2 regions of the Calorimonas adulescens genome follow, and region 2 is predicted to be linked to the other one. Evidence: riboswitches for the same ligand, from Rfam matches in the RefSeq annotation. Region 2 holds a riboswitch; the other holds the start of a gene.
The links. A riboswitch is a leader RNA that binds a small molecule or an ion and turns the genes downstream of it on or off. The one in region 2 is predicted to bind FMN.
Positions count from the first base shown of each region.

Region 1 (7,766 bases), on a different contig from region 2:
ACCTGGAGACCACTATGGAGAACTTAAGACCGCTTCCAATCAGTTTGCCTTCGTATACATTCATAAATTATTCCTCCTCTATATCATATGGCCCATTTTTTCCCTCTTTGTGTTGAGGTACTGGCTGTTTATGTTATTCCTGCCGGTTATCAATGGAACTCTTTCTGCTACATGAATACCATATTTTTCAATGTCCGAAATCTTATCGGGGTTATTTGTAAGAAGCCTAATGCTGTTTATACCGAGGTCCTTCAATATAGCTGCTGCTGTCCTGTAGTCCCTGAGGTCTGGCGGAAATCCCAGTTGAAGGTTGGCATCTACAGTATCGTAACCCTCATCCTGAAGTCTATAGGCCTTTAGTTTATTCATGAGTCCTATACCCCTGCCTTCCTGCCTCATATATATGAGGATGCCCCGCCCTTCACGGGCTATCATCCGGAGAGCCCTGTGAAGCTGGCTGCCGCAGTCGCATCTTAAAGACCCAAATACATCACCGGTCATACACTCTGAATGTATCCTTGTAAGAACTGGCCTGGCCTTATCCCCTGATACATCACCCATGAGCAGCACTATATGGGGCTCACTCGAGTTGGAATCAGGATAGGCCACAAGTGTAAAGTCTCCATAGGCTGTGGGAAGATGTGTCTTTACACTCATCTGCATACCATTATTCGCTTTAAGCCTGTATTCTATAAGCTTTTCCACAGATGTTATCTTAAGGTCATGTCTTTTTGCAAATTCAATGAGCTGCGGCAGGCGCGCCATGGTGCCGTCATCATTCATTATCTCGCATATGACACCTGCGGGATAGAGGCCGGCAAGACGGGCAAGGTCAGAGGAGGCTTCGGTATGGCCTGGCCTTTCCAAAACCCCGCCATCCCTTGCGATAAGCGGAAAGACGTGGCCAGGCCGGTTAAAGTCTTCAGGCACGGCATCTGGCGATATCAATTTTTTTATAGTCTTTGCCCTTTCATATGCCGAAATACCTGTAGAGGTTTCCCTGGCGTCCACAGAGATTGTAAAAGCAGTCTCATGGCTGTCGCTATTTTTCTGGACCATAGGTGAAAGCATAAGCTCCCTTGCCCTGTATGAAGGGATGGACACACATATCAGTCCGCGTCCATATCCTGCCATGAAGTTTATGACCTCGGGTGTCACCATCTCTGCCGCAGCTACGATATCACCCTCATTTTCTCTGTCCTCATTGTCCACGACTATAACCATTTTGCCGTTTCTGATGTCTTCTATGACTTCTTCTATAGAATTTAACATTTATATCCCTCCTCAAATATAGCCGTTTTCTTTAAGCTTTTCAGCAAGGCCATTCCCTTTTTCTCCAGCCAAAAACTTCCTTATATATTTCCCAATCACGTCACACTCTATGTTCACCATGTCTCCAACCCTTTTTTTACCTATGGTGGTAGACGACAGGGTATGAGGGATGACAGATACCTCAAAGGTGTCCTCAAAGACCATAGAGACAGTGAGGCTTACCCCATCTAAAGCTACAGAACCCTTCTCCACTATATACATTAGAATTGAATTATCAGCCCTTATACATATCCTCCTTGAATTCCCTTCATTCCTGATAGAGGCTATAGTCCCTGTACCATCTACATGTCCTGCCACAATATGTCCGCCAAACCTTCCATCTGCAGGCAGAGCTCTCTCAAGGTTTACGTGGTCACCTATGCGGATGTTCTTGAGTGAGGACCTCAGGATACTCTCAGGCATAACATCGGCGGTAAAATGGTTCCCCATTACTCCTGTAGCAGTGAGGCATATGCCGTTTACGGCTATACTATCGCCTACGGCCATCCCCTGAAGGATTTTCTCGCACTCTACTGCCAGAGATATACCTCCGCCTGTGCGATTTAGGTGCCTTACCCTACCCATCTCTTCAACAATTCCAGTAAACACAGCCAATCACCTTCTTTCAGGATACCCTTCAATTAAGATGTCATCACTTAAGCTTTTAAGGCTTAGCCTTTTAAGTCTTAATGCCCCTGATACCGTCTTAAATCCTTCTCCTTCAACCGGTGTTAGGGCAGATGCTCCTCCAATAATCACGGGGGCTACAAAGAACAAGAACTTATCCACTATACCCTTCTTTACGGCGCTCCAATTGAGGCTTCCCCCTCCTTCAAGGAGGATACTGTCTATGCCCATATCACCCAGTTTATACATAAGCTCATTCAGGTCTACCATGCCATTTTCGTCCTCTCCTGTATAGATGACCTCTGCCCCTTTATCCTTAAGGGTACTCACCCTTTCAATAGGGGCCCTCTCTGTAACAACCACTATGGGCCTGTTGCCTGACAGCACATTGGCTGATATGGGGATGGAAGCCAGAGAATCTACTATTACAGGCCTGGCATCTCTCCCGTTCTTGATCCTGGTGGTCAGATGTGGATTATCAGCAATCACAGTGTTTAGCCCCACCATTACAGCTGAAACCCTGTTTCTTATAGAATGGACATAAGCCCTGGATGTCTCCGAGCTTATCCATTTAGAGTCTCCTTCAGATGTGCAAATCTTGCCGTCTAAACTCATGGCTGCCTTTAATATAACAAAAGGCAGGTGTGTCGTTATAAACTTTATATATATCTCGTTCAGCGCCTTTGCCTCCCCTTCCAGCACACCACAGCTAACCTCTATACCTGCCTCTTTGAGCCTTGCTATACCCTCGCCATCTACCAGCGGGTTTGGATCCCTCATGGCAACCACCACCCTTTTGATAGAGGCGTCTATTAAAACCTCGGTGCAGGGCGGCGTCTTGCCATAGTGGCAGCATGGCTCGAGATTTACATACAGCGTGGCGCCCTCTGCCCTCCTTCCTGCGGCCTTTATAGCGTTCACCTCGGCATGAGCATCTCCATAAATCTTATGGTATCCCTCCCCAACAATTTCGCCATCCTTTACTATAACAGCGCCTACAAGGGGATTGGGATTGGCCCTGCCGGCACCTTCTAAGGCAAGCTCCAACGCCCTCTTCATGAATACTTCATCCATGGCCTGGCCTCCTTTACGTATAAAATAAAAAGCTCTGGAAAAATACTCCAGAGCATACCTGCATACACAGATAGACACACTGCATCTACCCTTCTTCCATCCAGACTATACTGTCGGCCCCGTAGTTACAACGGATCTGCCTTACGGCTCGCGGGCTTTACCGCCGGTCGGGAATTTCACCCTGCCCTGAAGGTATTTTCTTCAGTTTTCATTATATTAATTGTACCACTCATTTTATTTATCGTCAATATATTATCATGTTTTCACACAATACCTATCCCCTCATCAAGGACTCTCTTTGCGTGCTGTCTGGCGTCCTCAAGAGAATGGTCTTTGTAGTTGCCGCACTGCCTCTCATTGGCAGCGGGGACCTCCTCTGTCTCCAGCACCTTCTTAAGTGAGTTTTCAAAAGCTCTTTTTATATCCTCCAGTGATGAGACGCCGAATTTTATGAGGTAAAAGCCTGTCCTGCATCCCATGGGTGATACATCTATGACCCCATCCAGTTCATCCCTGAAGTATCCTGCCAAGAGGTGTTCTAATGTATGCATCCCACCTGTGGACATAGCTCCTGTGTTGGGCGTAATAAACCTTATGTCGTATTTTGCAACCTTGTCACCCTTTTCTCCTTCTTCCACGGCAGCAAGGCGGACATATGGCGCCTTTACCTTTGTATGGTCCAGTTCAAAACTCTCCACTCTTGCCATGTTATCCCTCCAATCCATATATGCCCTCGGAGAAGTATCTGTCGCTCCTGTCGGGCAGTATCACGACTATATTCCCCCTGCCTTCTATTTTAGCATACTTTAATGCCGCACACACATTGGCACCCGACGAGGAACCAACAGTGAGTCCCTCTTTTCGTGCCAGCTCACTCACCATGGCAAAGGCCTCTTCATCGCAGATTTTTTCCACATGGTCTATAAGGCTTATATCCATGGTTTCAGGTATAAAGTCATTGCCTATCCCTTCTATCTTATAGCAGCCTTTAATATCACCGCCGCCTATTATGGAGCCCACAGGGTCGGCCAAAACCCCTTTGATCTCCGGTCTTCTCTCCTTTAGATATCTCATTACCCCTGTGAATGTGCCTCCCGTACCAGCGCCCATTACCACGGCATCTATATCCCCATCAAGGTCATCCCATATCTCCGGGCCTGTGGTCTCGTAGTGGGCCTTCGGATTGGCAGGGTTTGCAAACTGGTTGGGTATAAATGAAGCCGGTATTTGCGCTGCCAGTTCCTCTGCCTTTTTTAGTGCCCCCATCATCCCGTCCTCCCTTGGTGTATTTATTATCTCTGCCCCCAGTGCCCTCATTAGCTGCTGTTTCTCTACAGAAAACTTGGTCGGCACCACCAGTATCAGTCTGTAATCTTTATTGAGGCAGGCCATAGCTAAACCTATCCCGGTATTGCCGGCCGTAGGTTCTATGATAGTGGAGCCAGGCCTTATGAGGCCCTCTTCCTCTGCCTCTTTTATTATATAGAGACAGGTCCTGTCCTTTACGCTTCCACCGGGGTTGAGGTACTCCAGCTTGGCAAATATGTTTACTCCATGTGGGATATCAAGGTGATTCAGTTTTAGAAGCGGTGTCTTGCCTATTATCTCCCTTATATCGTTATAGTAACCCATCCCCTAACCCCCCATTGCCGTCCTGAGGTCTTCTATTATATCGTCCGCATCCTCAATGCCTACCGACAGCCTGACAAGGCAGTCGTCTATGCCCAGTCTGCCTCTAATGTCCTCTGGGAATGATGCATGGGTCATGGTGGCAGGCTGGCATATCAGGCTCTCTACCCCTCCCAGGCTCTCTCCCAGGGTGATGAGTCTGACCCCGTTTAATATCTTTAAGGCCAGTTGTGGAGTTGATGTCCTGAATGAGAGTATACCGCCAAAGCCGTCGGCCTGGCCTTTCATTATCTTGTGTCCGGGGTGGTCGGGAAGACCCGGGTAATAGACCTTTTCTATCCCTTCCTGAGTTCTAAGCCATTTTGCTACCTTCATGGCGTTTTCCTCATGTCTGTCCATCCTGACACCTAAGGTCTTTACGCCCCTTATGATGTAGTAGCTGTCCTGAGGACCCAGTACAGCACCGACGGAGTTCTGGATAAAATGCAGCCTTTCCTTTAGTTCTTCGGTGGCTGTTACGGCCAGGCCTGCCACCACATCAGAGTGTCCTCCCAGGTACTTTGTGGCGGAGTGTACCACTATATCAGCCCCTAGCTCTATAGGCCTTTGCAGGTAAGGCGTCATAAAGGTGTTGTCCACAATGGTTAAACCTCCCGCCCTTTTTGCGACCTCCGCCACTCTCCTTATGTCCGTAACGTCCATAAGGGGGTTCGTGGGCGTCTCAATGAAGATAGCCCTGGCTTTACCCTCAAAGGCTTTCTCTACCTCTTCTATTTTTGTGGTATCAATGTATACTGCTCTCAGCCCAAACCTTTTAAATACATTCTCCATTACCCTGTATGTGCCACCATATATGTTGTCTGGCAGGACTATCTTATCCCCAGAGTTAAACAGCATAAAGACAGAGGATATTGCGGCCATGCCTGAGGAAAAGGCAAAACCGGCCAGGCCGCCCTCCAGTTCTGCTATCAGAGACTCCAGCGCCTCCCGTGTCGGGTTTCCCGTTCTGGAATACTCGTATCCGTACGTTTCGCCAAGACTCTTTTGTTTAAAGGTTGATGTCTGATAGATTGGTATGTTGACTGCCCCTGTCTGTTTATCCCATGATATACCGCCATGAATCAGCCTTGTATTTATACCCATTATAAGCCTCCTCACTTTATTGCTTTTGCTATAAATATTGCGGGCTCGCATATGTCGCCTGACCTTGAAACTGCCCTCGCATTAAACCCGGAATATGACACCTCATATTCTGTAAATCCTGCCTCTCCAAGCCACTCTCTTATAGTATCAAGCCCAAAACCCAGCCATACGTCAGCCATCTCATCCCTGGCCCAGGACTTATGGTGTTCCTCCACATCACTGAGCACGAGTTTGCCACCAGGCTTTAATACCCTCCTGACCTCTCTCAAACCGGTTGGCGGCTTGCCCACATGGTGAAGCACCATATTGGCAAAAATCATGTCAGCCGAATCAGAAAGGAGTGGTATCTCTTCCATGGCAGCCTTTATAAATGTTATATTGTTTACTCCTGCAGCAGAGGCATTTTTCTTAGCCTCATTCATCATCTTCTCCGTTGGGTCTATACCAAGGACCCAACCCGCATTCCTTGCCAGTTCTATAGTCAAAAATCCAGTACCGCATCCAATATCCACTATAAGGCCTGGAAAACCATCTATCTCCTGTAACAAAAGCTCTCTCAGTTCGTCGCCAAAATATCCCTTCCTCATTCTGTCCCACTTATACGCCACTTTGTTGAAATATCCCACCACATCCATCTTCATCCTCCTAATTCATACTAATTTACTGTGAATTATATGCCTATTTTAACACTAAATTCATAGTAAATCAATAGGAATTAAGCATTTTAATTCCATGTAATTTAGTATGAATTAAGGTAGCGCAGGGAGTGGGCAAAGATGTGCAGTGCTTAAAAAGTGTCCACAAAACAACTAAGAGGCAGGTAAAAACCTGCCTCTTAAACACAATAAATATTTTCTTATGTAAATGGTAGCCCCCAGGGGATTCGAACCCCTGTTACCGCCGTGAGAGGGCGGCGTCCTAGGCCGCTAGACCAGGGGGCCACAAATGGCTGCGGGACTAGGATTCGAACCTAGACAGCATGATCCAGAGTCATGCGTGCTACCATTACACAATCCCGCAATTCAACTGACGATTGATATTATAACATGAGTTTTCCATTCATGCAAGTATTTTTTATGCTGGACTTTTTTCTATCTTTTTTCAAATCCTCCTGATGCCATTTCTCTTTTGGTATTGATACCAAGGCAGTAACAGTACGCATTCCCTCTATAGTCGTAGACGGCATTTTCACATTTGTCATTTAAATGCCTGGTTTTATCAGGGTCTTTCCACATGTCCCTTATGTCTATAAATAGGTTTTATGTCATAGCCGTCATAGAGTCCTTTTATGAGTTTAATGCCATCATAGCCTTTGTCTGCATCTATATCTCTTCTGCCGCCTTCTTCTTTATTTTTGTTGGGATAGGTTGCAAAAGATTGTATTGCTTTGCTGTCTATGGCAAGGTCTTCTCCAAAGTCAGGCAGTAGATTGCTTAGCTATTTTAGGGGGCTATATAGGTAGAATTTCTGAAAAAATAACTTTCGTATTTCAGTTTTGAATTTACACAAAACTGCTTGACATTCAATTTGAAATGTAGTACTATTAATTTAGTACTATAGTAATAAACTATTAGTAAAACAGTACAAAACATTTTTTGCTGAAATCAGGACAACATCCAAACAGAAGACCGGGTGTATTCAAGTGCATTGAAATCTGTGAAAGAGATGAAGGAGGAAAATAATTATGGATTACGGTATGCAAGGCAAAGTAGCTCTTGTCATTGGTGGAGGCGGCGGGTCAGGAAGAATAACTTCTACTATGTTTGCACAAGAAGGTGTCAAAGTAGTGGTAGCAGACATCAGTGAAGAAGCAGGGCAGGAAACCGTAAATATAGTAAAGGCAGTCGGTGGTGAAGCTTATTTCATTAAATGTGATGTAACCAGTGAAGAGGATATTAAAGCTGCTGTCAACTTTGCTGTTGAAACATATGGTGGACTCAATTTTGCTATTAATATTGTAGGTACAAATACGGATTTTACCG
Region 1 is NZ_VTPS01000006.1:92,002-99,767, reverse strand. Features, by position in the region: gene ribH (6,7-dimethyl-8-ribityllumazine synthase) at 1-64, opposite strand, end outside; gene FWJ32_RS05425 (bifunctional 3,4-dihydroxy-2-butanone-4-phosphate synthase/GTP cyclohydrolase II) at 79-1,272, opposite strand; gene ribE (riboflavin synthase) at 1,285-1,920, opposite strand; gene ribD (bifunctional diaminohydroxyphosphoribosylaminopyrimidine deaminase/5-amino-6-(5-phosphoribosylamino)uracil reductase RibD) at 1,927-3,012, opposite strand; FMN riboswitch at 3,097-3,210, opposite strand; gene FWJ32_RS05410 (S-ribosylhomocysteine lyase) at 3,276-3,719, opposite strand; gene cysK (cysteine synthase A) at 3,721-4,644, opposite strand; gene FWJ32_RS05400 (trans-sulfuration enzyme family protein) at 4,648-5,784, opposite strand; gene FWJ32_RS05395 (class I SAM-dependent methyltransferase) at 5,796-6,419, opposite strand; tRNA gene FWJ32_RS05390 (tRNA-Glu) at 6,650-6,725, opposite strand; tRNA gene FWJ32_RS05385 (tRNA-Gln) at 6,731-6,804, opposite strand; gene FWJ32_RS13435 (hypothetical protein) at 6,824-6,985, opposite strand; gene FWJ32_RS05375 (SDR family oxidoreductase) at 7,469-7,766, shown strand, end outside.
Region 1: another riboswitch for FMN. It lies ahead of ribD (bifunctional diaminohydroxyphosphoribosylaminopyrimidine deaminase/5-amino-6-(5-phosphoribosylamino)uracil reductase RibD); the one in region 2 lies ahead of FWJ32_RS04645 (ECF transporter S component).

Region 2 (7,766 bases):
AGATGCGTTGAAAGGCGTTACGGTTGGCGGTGTTGCTACGGCGTCGAAGGACGCACTGATAAATGGTTTTAACCTGCAAAGGGGGGACTATCTGGCTATCATTGGGGATGAGATTGTGGGCCAGGCCGAAAAGGATGAAGAGGCGCTCTATCTTTTGCTTGATAGGATGATAGATGGGGATGAATCTCTTGTGACAATTTATTACAAGGATAGGGGAAATGAAAAGATACAGGATGGTATAAAGGAAAAATTTCCCGATGAAGAGATAGCCTTTGAGTATGGTGGCCAGCCGCTGTACGACTATATTGTATGCAAGGAGAGCTAAACAATGGGTATATGTATTGTAACAGATAGCTGTTCAGACCTTCCCAAATGGGTTATAGACAAATATAAAATAGTGGTGGCCCCACTTACAGTCCATTTTGGAGATATGTCATACAGGGATGGCGTTGACATAAGTTCAGCGGAGTTCTATGAGATTTTATCAAATACAAAGGTAATGCCAACGACCAGTATGGTAACGCCGGGGTATTTTAAGGAGCTTTTTAATGGACTAATAAATAGATATGACTCTATTATAGGACTGTTTTTCTCATCGAAGTTAAGCGGAACTTATAACTCTGCTGTAACTGCTAAAGGTGAGTTTCCTGATGCAGATATAACCGTGATAGACACACTAAACGCCACGCTTGGCCAGGGGCTTATTGTTCTTAAAGCTGCGCGCATGGCAGAAGAAGGTGCTTCAAAGGATGAGATAATAGGCGAGGTACACCGTATGATGGCAAACATAAAGTATGCCCTTGTCTTCAGTGACCTTGGCTACCTGCACAGGGGAGGTAGGCTCTCTACAGCACAGACTGTTGTTGGAAATATCCTGAATATAAAGCCTATTTTGGGAATAGAGGACGGAGAAATCAAGGTTATAGAGAGGGTAAGGGGCAAGAAAAAAGCTTTCAAATGGATTGTTGATTATATCAAGAGCTTTAATGTAGACCTTAGCAGTAAGACCATAGGGATAAACCATAGCAATTCTCCAGAAGATGCTGATGAACTGGAGAAAATCATAAAGGAAAACTTCAGTGTGGGAGAAATAATAAAGTCTCAGGCTGGCGCTGTAATAGGCACCCACGCTGGCCCGGATGCAGTAGGGATATACTTTGAAAGGGAGTGAGGACATCTTCACTCCTTTTTAATCAGTAAATTTTTCGTTGTTCTTGCATCAATAGCTGCAGATTAATCATATTGCAGCCTCTATCTGCTGAATTCCGACAAACTCAGGGATATTTTTTCTTTCTTCTAGATTCATTTCTTCAAGGCATAATCCTATTACCTCTCTTAGCTTGGGTTGTAGCTTATCCAACGTATCAGCCATGTAGATTATTCAAAGGGTAATCTACTATTTTTGTGATATAATATATAAAAAATGGAGAGGGAGACCATACATGGATTTAACAGAACTTGAGGAACTGATAAAATCACGTCGCTCTATAAGGGCATGGGAGGATAGGGATATACCCGATGAACTTATAAGAAGGGCACTGGATATAGCGACATATGCCCCGAATGCCGGCAACCATCAGTCGTGGAAATTCTATGTGGTGAAAAACAGGGATGTGATTAATAAGATTGCAGATGCTGTCCAGAGGAGTGCTGATACTATTGCGGCCTGGCCGGAGGCAAAAGAGATAGGTGACACCATAGAGAGGTGGAATAAGATATCGGCATTTTTCCGCACAGCACCCTGCCTCATAGCAGCCTGTGCAGGAGCATATTCATCCACAGCGGATAGCCTCATGAGGTCCAGAATGGAGTTTGACGAACAGGCTAAAAAGATGGTAAAGGCGCGAGATATGGCCTCATCGAGGGTGCAATCGGTAGCAGCGGCAATTGCCTATATGCTCCTTGCCTTTCATCAAATGGGGCTTGGAGCAGTATGGATGACAGGACCTGTCCAGGCTCAAGAGGAGATAGAAAAGATACTAAATATCCCTGATGACCTTGATTTTATAGCCTTGATTCCCGTAGGATACCCAGCAGAGACACCAAGGCCCAAGCAGATGAGGCAATTGGATGAGGTGGTTGAATTTATAAAGTAAGAAAAAGGACACGGTCAGGCTTTATATCTTGCCTGGTTGTGTCCTCTCTTCATTATTATAATACTGATAGAGGTAGCATTTAATCATCCCATTGTACAATTTCCTCTTCTTATCTGCTCTTTGACCGAACAGCTTTTCAAACTCCTCATGGGCGCTGAGTATAAAGTAAGACCAGCCGTCAAAGTCTTTAAAAACCATGCCCATATCCCTGTATAGATTTTCTACCTCATCCTTTTCTCCCATCCTCTCACCATAGGGTGGATTGCAGATGATATATCCGTTCTTATCCCTGAGGAATATGTCCCTTATATCTATGCGTTTAAAAGAGATGTATTTTTCCATGCCAGCCTTTCTGGCATTGCTCCGCGAGAGTTTCACGGACTGGCCATCTATATCAGACCCCATAATATTGAGCTTTGAATCCGGCCGCATGAGGGACAGGGCCTCCTCCCTTGCACCCTTCCACAGTCTTTCTGGTAGCCGTTCCCATTTCTCCGATATAAACTCTCTGTTAATCCCCGGGGCAGTATTTGTACCGATGAGCGCAGCCTCTATGGGTATAGTCCCCGAACCGCAGAATGGGTCTGATAGTGGTATTTCCGGCTTCCACTTGCTTATTTCAATCATGGCAGCGGCTAAGGTCTCGCGTAGGGGTGCCTCGTTGGAGATCTCCCTGTATCCCCTCTTGTGAAGGCTTGGCCCGCTGGTGTCTATCATAAGCGTGGCCCTGTCCTTGATTATCCCGAAGTGTATCTTGTACTGCGGGCCGTCCTCCTCGAACCACTCCTTCCTGTACCTCTTCTTCATGCTTTCCACTATGGCCTTTTTGACAATAGCCTGGCAGTCCGGTATGCTGAATAGCTTTGACCTTAAAGAATAGCCATTTACCGGGAAGGCGGCATTGACAGGAAGCCAGTCAGCCCAGGGCATGGCCTTTGTCCCCTCAAACAGTTCGTCAAAGGTCTCTGCCTTAAATTCTCCCAGCTTTACAAGGACTCTCTCGGCACTCCTCAGCCACAGGTTGGCCCGGCAGATAGCCATCTCATCCCCGGTAAATGTTACCCTGCCGTCCTCCACGGTTACATCTTTATAACCCAATTTCCTTATCTCTTTTGCTACAATGGATTCAACTCCTAAAAGTGTTGTCGCTATAAGGTCTATTTTTGCCATTTCATCCTATCCTTCCATTACCCGCATGGGGTATGATCTTGCCAGATAAAGTATACTTACTTGCTTATATACCCCTTTGAAAAACCCTCTCCCAGTTTTTCACGTGTGAGCCCCTTTTCCTCTCTCAGGGATTTTATCCTTTTTAACATCTTTTCCCTATTCATACAAATACACCTCTGAATAGATTATACAGTAATTTGCAGGGCAAATAAAGTTGAATATATCCAAGACTGATAATGAGTGATAAATAATTTTTAAATATGTCTTTGGAGGTTATAAATCACTAATGACTGAGCGAAGAATTTAATAAAAATTTTGATTGACATATGCGTAACATTAGTGTACTATATAACTAATACAGTAGTATTGGAGGTGAAACATGAACAGTCTGGATGAGCATTATCCTATATATCTGCAGATAATGAACGATATTAAGAAAAAAATAGCTAAAGGAGAGATTAGTCCGGGGGAAAGACTGGCATCTGTCAGGGATATGGCCATCGTATATACAGTAAACCCCAATACAATGCAGAGGGTATATCAGGAACTGGAAAGAGAGGGAGTGATAAATACGAAGAGGGGGATGGGAAGTTTTGTTACAGAGGATGAAGGTCGTGTAAGAAATATAAGAGACAGTATGGCCCGGGAGCTCATTGAAAACTTTATAAAAGAGATGAACGGCCTGGGGTTTGCCTATAAGGAAATAGCTTCAATGATTGAAATATATTGCAGAGAGGAGATGGGGACCAATGAGTGATTTCTTAAAGGCGGTCAATCTCAAGAAGAGATACAGCAGCAAATGGGCATTGAGGGGCGTGGATTTAAATATTGAAAAAGGAAGGATAGTTGGACTTTTAGGACATAATGGAAGTGGCAAGTCTACCCTCTTAAAGATAATTGCTGGTCTTTTAAAACCTACGGAGGGTGAAGTGTTGATCGATGGGAAGAGGCCAGGCCTTGCCACAAAAGGCATAGTCTCTTTTATGCCGGAGGGCAGCCATCTATATAAATGGATGAGAATAAAAGATGCTATCTCCTTTTACAGAGAAATGTTTGATGACTTCAATGGAGATAAAGCAGAAGATTACTTGAAACTGATGGCCTTAAACCCTGAGGATAAGATTACCTCACTATCAAGAGGCATGATGGAAAGGCTAAAACTGCTCCTTGTTCTATCCAGGAACGCTGAGATATACCTTTTGGATGAACCCTTAAGCGGTATAGACCCCCTTTCGCGGGACAAGATAATCACCGGGATACTGGAAGGTTACAGAGAAGGCGAAAGTTCAATCATTATATCCACGCATATGGTGTCCGAGATTGAAAAGATATTTGACGAGGTAATATTCTTGGACCATGGAGAGGTGATGATGTCTGGCAATGCAGATGAAATGAGAGACCAGAGGGGAAAATCCATCGAGGATATCTTTAAGGAGGTGCTTCAATGAAGAGGTTATATTCTCTGCTAAAAAATGAATATCATACGGAGATTTATCGCTTTTGCATATCCATAGCTGTACTTGCAGCGTTCTATATCTTTCTCTTGACAAGGGTAGCGGCCTGGCCTGAAGGCGCCCCCACAGCCGTATCGCTTATCCCGGTATTTGGATTTGCCCTGGCGGCAGTGGTAGGCAGCTTTACTGCAATGGGCGATGAGTATAAGCATGGGACGATATACACCCTTATGTCGCTACCTGTTAGCGGCTATATGGTGATAGGCGCTAAATTTCTTTTGGTGTTTGTTAAGTTTGTCATCTATAACCTGTTGATGCTGTCAGGCTTTCTGACTGTATTAAACAGGGATCTCATCGTGAGGGTAGCTCAGGTGCAGGCTGTATACGCAGGACAACTGTGGAATGCAATCCTTAAGGACTCGATAAGCTTTTACCTTCTTGGCACAGGATTTCTCGCGTTTGGAATAATTACCGGTATATTTTCCTACACTGTATACAGGTCTATAGATATACCCTTTATCAGGTTTCTTGCAGCATTTATAGCATATATACTGCCAGGCTATATAGCACAAAAATTGTCTGAATGGACGGTGGATATCCTCCCGCCAATCTGGATGAAGATCTATGGGTTTTCTACTTTGAATTCGGTTTTTAACCCGGGTAGCGTTTCAATATCATTGACTCCAGGTATATTCTATATATTAATAGCAGTCCTTATGTTTATTTCGGCAGGGTGGCTATATGAAAATAGAATGGAGGTATTATAGTGAGATACAGAAATCTGGTAATTTTAGTTGCACTCTTCAGCGAACATCTTTGACTCAAAAAGCTGTTGATTTTTTAACATATATGTGCTAATATATAGTCAGAACTTAATAAGAAGGCAGTAACTTCAGGGCAGGGTGCAATTCCCGACCGGCGGTAAAGCCCGCGAGCCGAAAGGCAGATCCGGTGAAACTCCGGAGCCGACAGTATAGTCTGGATGGGAGAAGTGTTTTTTTGTTGGGTTTAAAATCCTGAAGGTTATTGCCTTCGGGATTTTTTGATAGGAGGGGTCTAAATGGAAATGGTTCATAAAAGGACAACAGTACTTGTAAAGACTGGTATGTTAGCTGCTATAGCTACTGTACTTATGTTTATTGAATTTCCACTGCCTTTGTTTCCAGCATTTTTAAAGATGGATTTGAGCGAGGTGCCTGCACTATTGGGGAGCTTTGCTTTGGGGCCTGTGGTAGGCGTACTTATAGAACTCATAAAGAATGTGCTTCATATAGCTATTAAGGGCACGACTACTGCAGGTGTGGGAGAACTGGCAAACTTCTTAGTTGGGAGTGCATTGGTAGCTACAGCCGGTGTTATGTATCGAAAGCATAAGACAAAGCATGTGGCCATAATATCGATGATGTTGGGTACGCTGTTTATGACTGTATTGGGATGCCTTTTTAACTACTTTGTGCTCTTACCCCTATATCAGACAATGATGGGGATACCGATGGATGCTATAGTCAAGATGGGCAGTGAGGTGAACTCTTTAATTGTGAATGTAAAGACCTTAGTGGTGTTTGGGATAGCTCCATTTAATATCTTAAAAGGACTGGCAGTATCACTGATTACTTTGCTGGTATACAAGAGGTTATCGCCTATACTTCACAACTAAAAATTGGCCCTCATACTTTCTTTACCCGACTCATATACATAGTATTTGGAGGAGGAGGGGTATGAGGGTCTTTATTTTTTTGCTTATAATAGCCCTTGTATTTACATATGGGTGCGGCAGCCGTGTGACAGAGGAGAAGGTGGAGGTACAGGAGCCGCACCATGTAGATCCTGATAGTACAGAGGCGGGTGGTAATGGGGCTCAAAAGGATGGTGGGGTACTAATGATAAGTGTCTATATGACCAAAAGCAATAAGATTGTTTCTATACCATTTGAGGAATATGTTAAAGGTGTGGTGGCGGCCGAGATGCCGGCGGCCTTTGAGATGGAAGCATTAAAGGCTCAGGCCGTAGCTGCCAGGACATATGCCCTGGCAAGGCTTAGAGAGTTTGGTGGGCCCGGATGTGAGCTGCATGAGGGGGCTGATATATGCACTGACTTCACCCACTGCCAGGCCTATGCAGAAAAGAGTGATATGGTATCTACATGGGGTAAGGATACAGACTATTACTGGGATAAGATATCCAGGGCCGTTGAGGATACAAAAGGCGAGGTGGCCATGTATGAGGATCTTTTGATAGATCCCGTATTTCATGCGATATCAGGAGGCAAGACGGAGAATTCTGAGGATGTCTGGAGAAACAGTATACCATACTTGAGGAGTGTAGACAGCCCCTACGAAGAGGGGGCCCCAAAATTTAAGACAACTGTGGAGTATTCCAGGAGGGATTTTGTAAACATACTTAAAAGAAACGTGCAGGGGCTTAAGATAAACCAGAATAAGCTTTCTTCGGAAGTTAAAATAATTGACTACACGGCAGGAGGCAGAGTAAAAGACATAAAGGTGGGCAATAAGATAATATCTGGACGGGACTTCCAGACATATATGGGTCTGAATTCTAATAATTTTGTCTTTAAGTTTGATGGTGATACCGTCAAGATTGTTGTTACAGGTTACGGACATGGTGTGGGCATGAGCCAGTACGGGGCAAACGGCCTGGCCAAACACGGCTATACATACATTGACATATTAAAACACTATTATCAAGGGATAGAAGTAACCAACATGTGGTGGGTATTAGAAAATTAGATGTATAAACCTCCAACAAATGGTTATACTACCTGTTGGAGGTGGAAAAATGAAACGAATTTCGGAGTGGTGGAAAAAGATATATGGAGTGATAAACACCCAGAGTTTTTTTGTGCTATTATTTGTATGTATTGTGGCGGTAGCGGTGACTGCCGTCTATGTCACTACATATAACAGGAATAAACTGTCGCAAGAACCGCTAAGCGATGTGCAGAATCTGGACAATACCTTAAAAAGCAACGATTCAAAGATAATAGTTACGGACTCACAAAAAATGGAGGAGACGAAAGAGTTTAATG
Region 2 is NZ_VTPS01000005.1:70,468-78,233, reverse strand. Features, by position in the region: gene FWJ32_RS04680 (DAK2 domain-containing protein) at 1-325, shown strand, start outside; gene FWJ32_RS04675 (DegV family protein) at 329-1,171, shown strand; gene FWJ32_RS13690 (hypothetical protein) at 1,238-1,372, opposite strand; gene FWJ32_RS04670 (nitroreductase family protein) at 1,443-2,096, shown strand; gene FWJ32_RS04665 (THUMP domain-containing class I SAM-dependent RNA methyltransferase) at 2,118-3,266, opposite strand; gene FWJ32_RS04660 (GntR family transcriptional regulator) at 3,646-4,023, shown strand; gene FWJ32_RS04655 (ABC transporter ATP-binding protein) at 4,016-4,714, shown strand; gene FWJ32_RS04650 (hypothetical protein) at 4,711-5,487, shown strand; FMN riboswitch at 5,605-5,718, shown strand; gene FWJ32_RS04645 (ECF transporter S component) at 5,781-6,377, shown strand; gene spoIID (stage II sporulation protein D) at 6,439-7,467, shown strand; gene FWJ32_RS04635 (M23 family metallopeptidase) at 7,517-7,766, shown strand, end outside.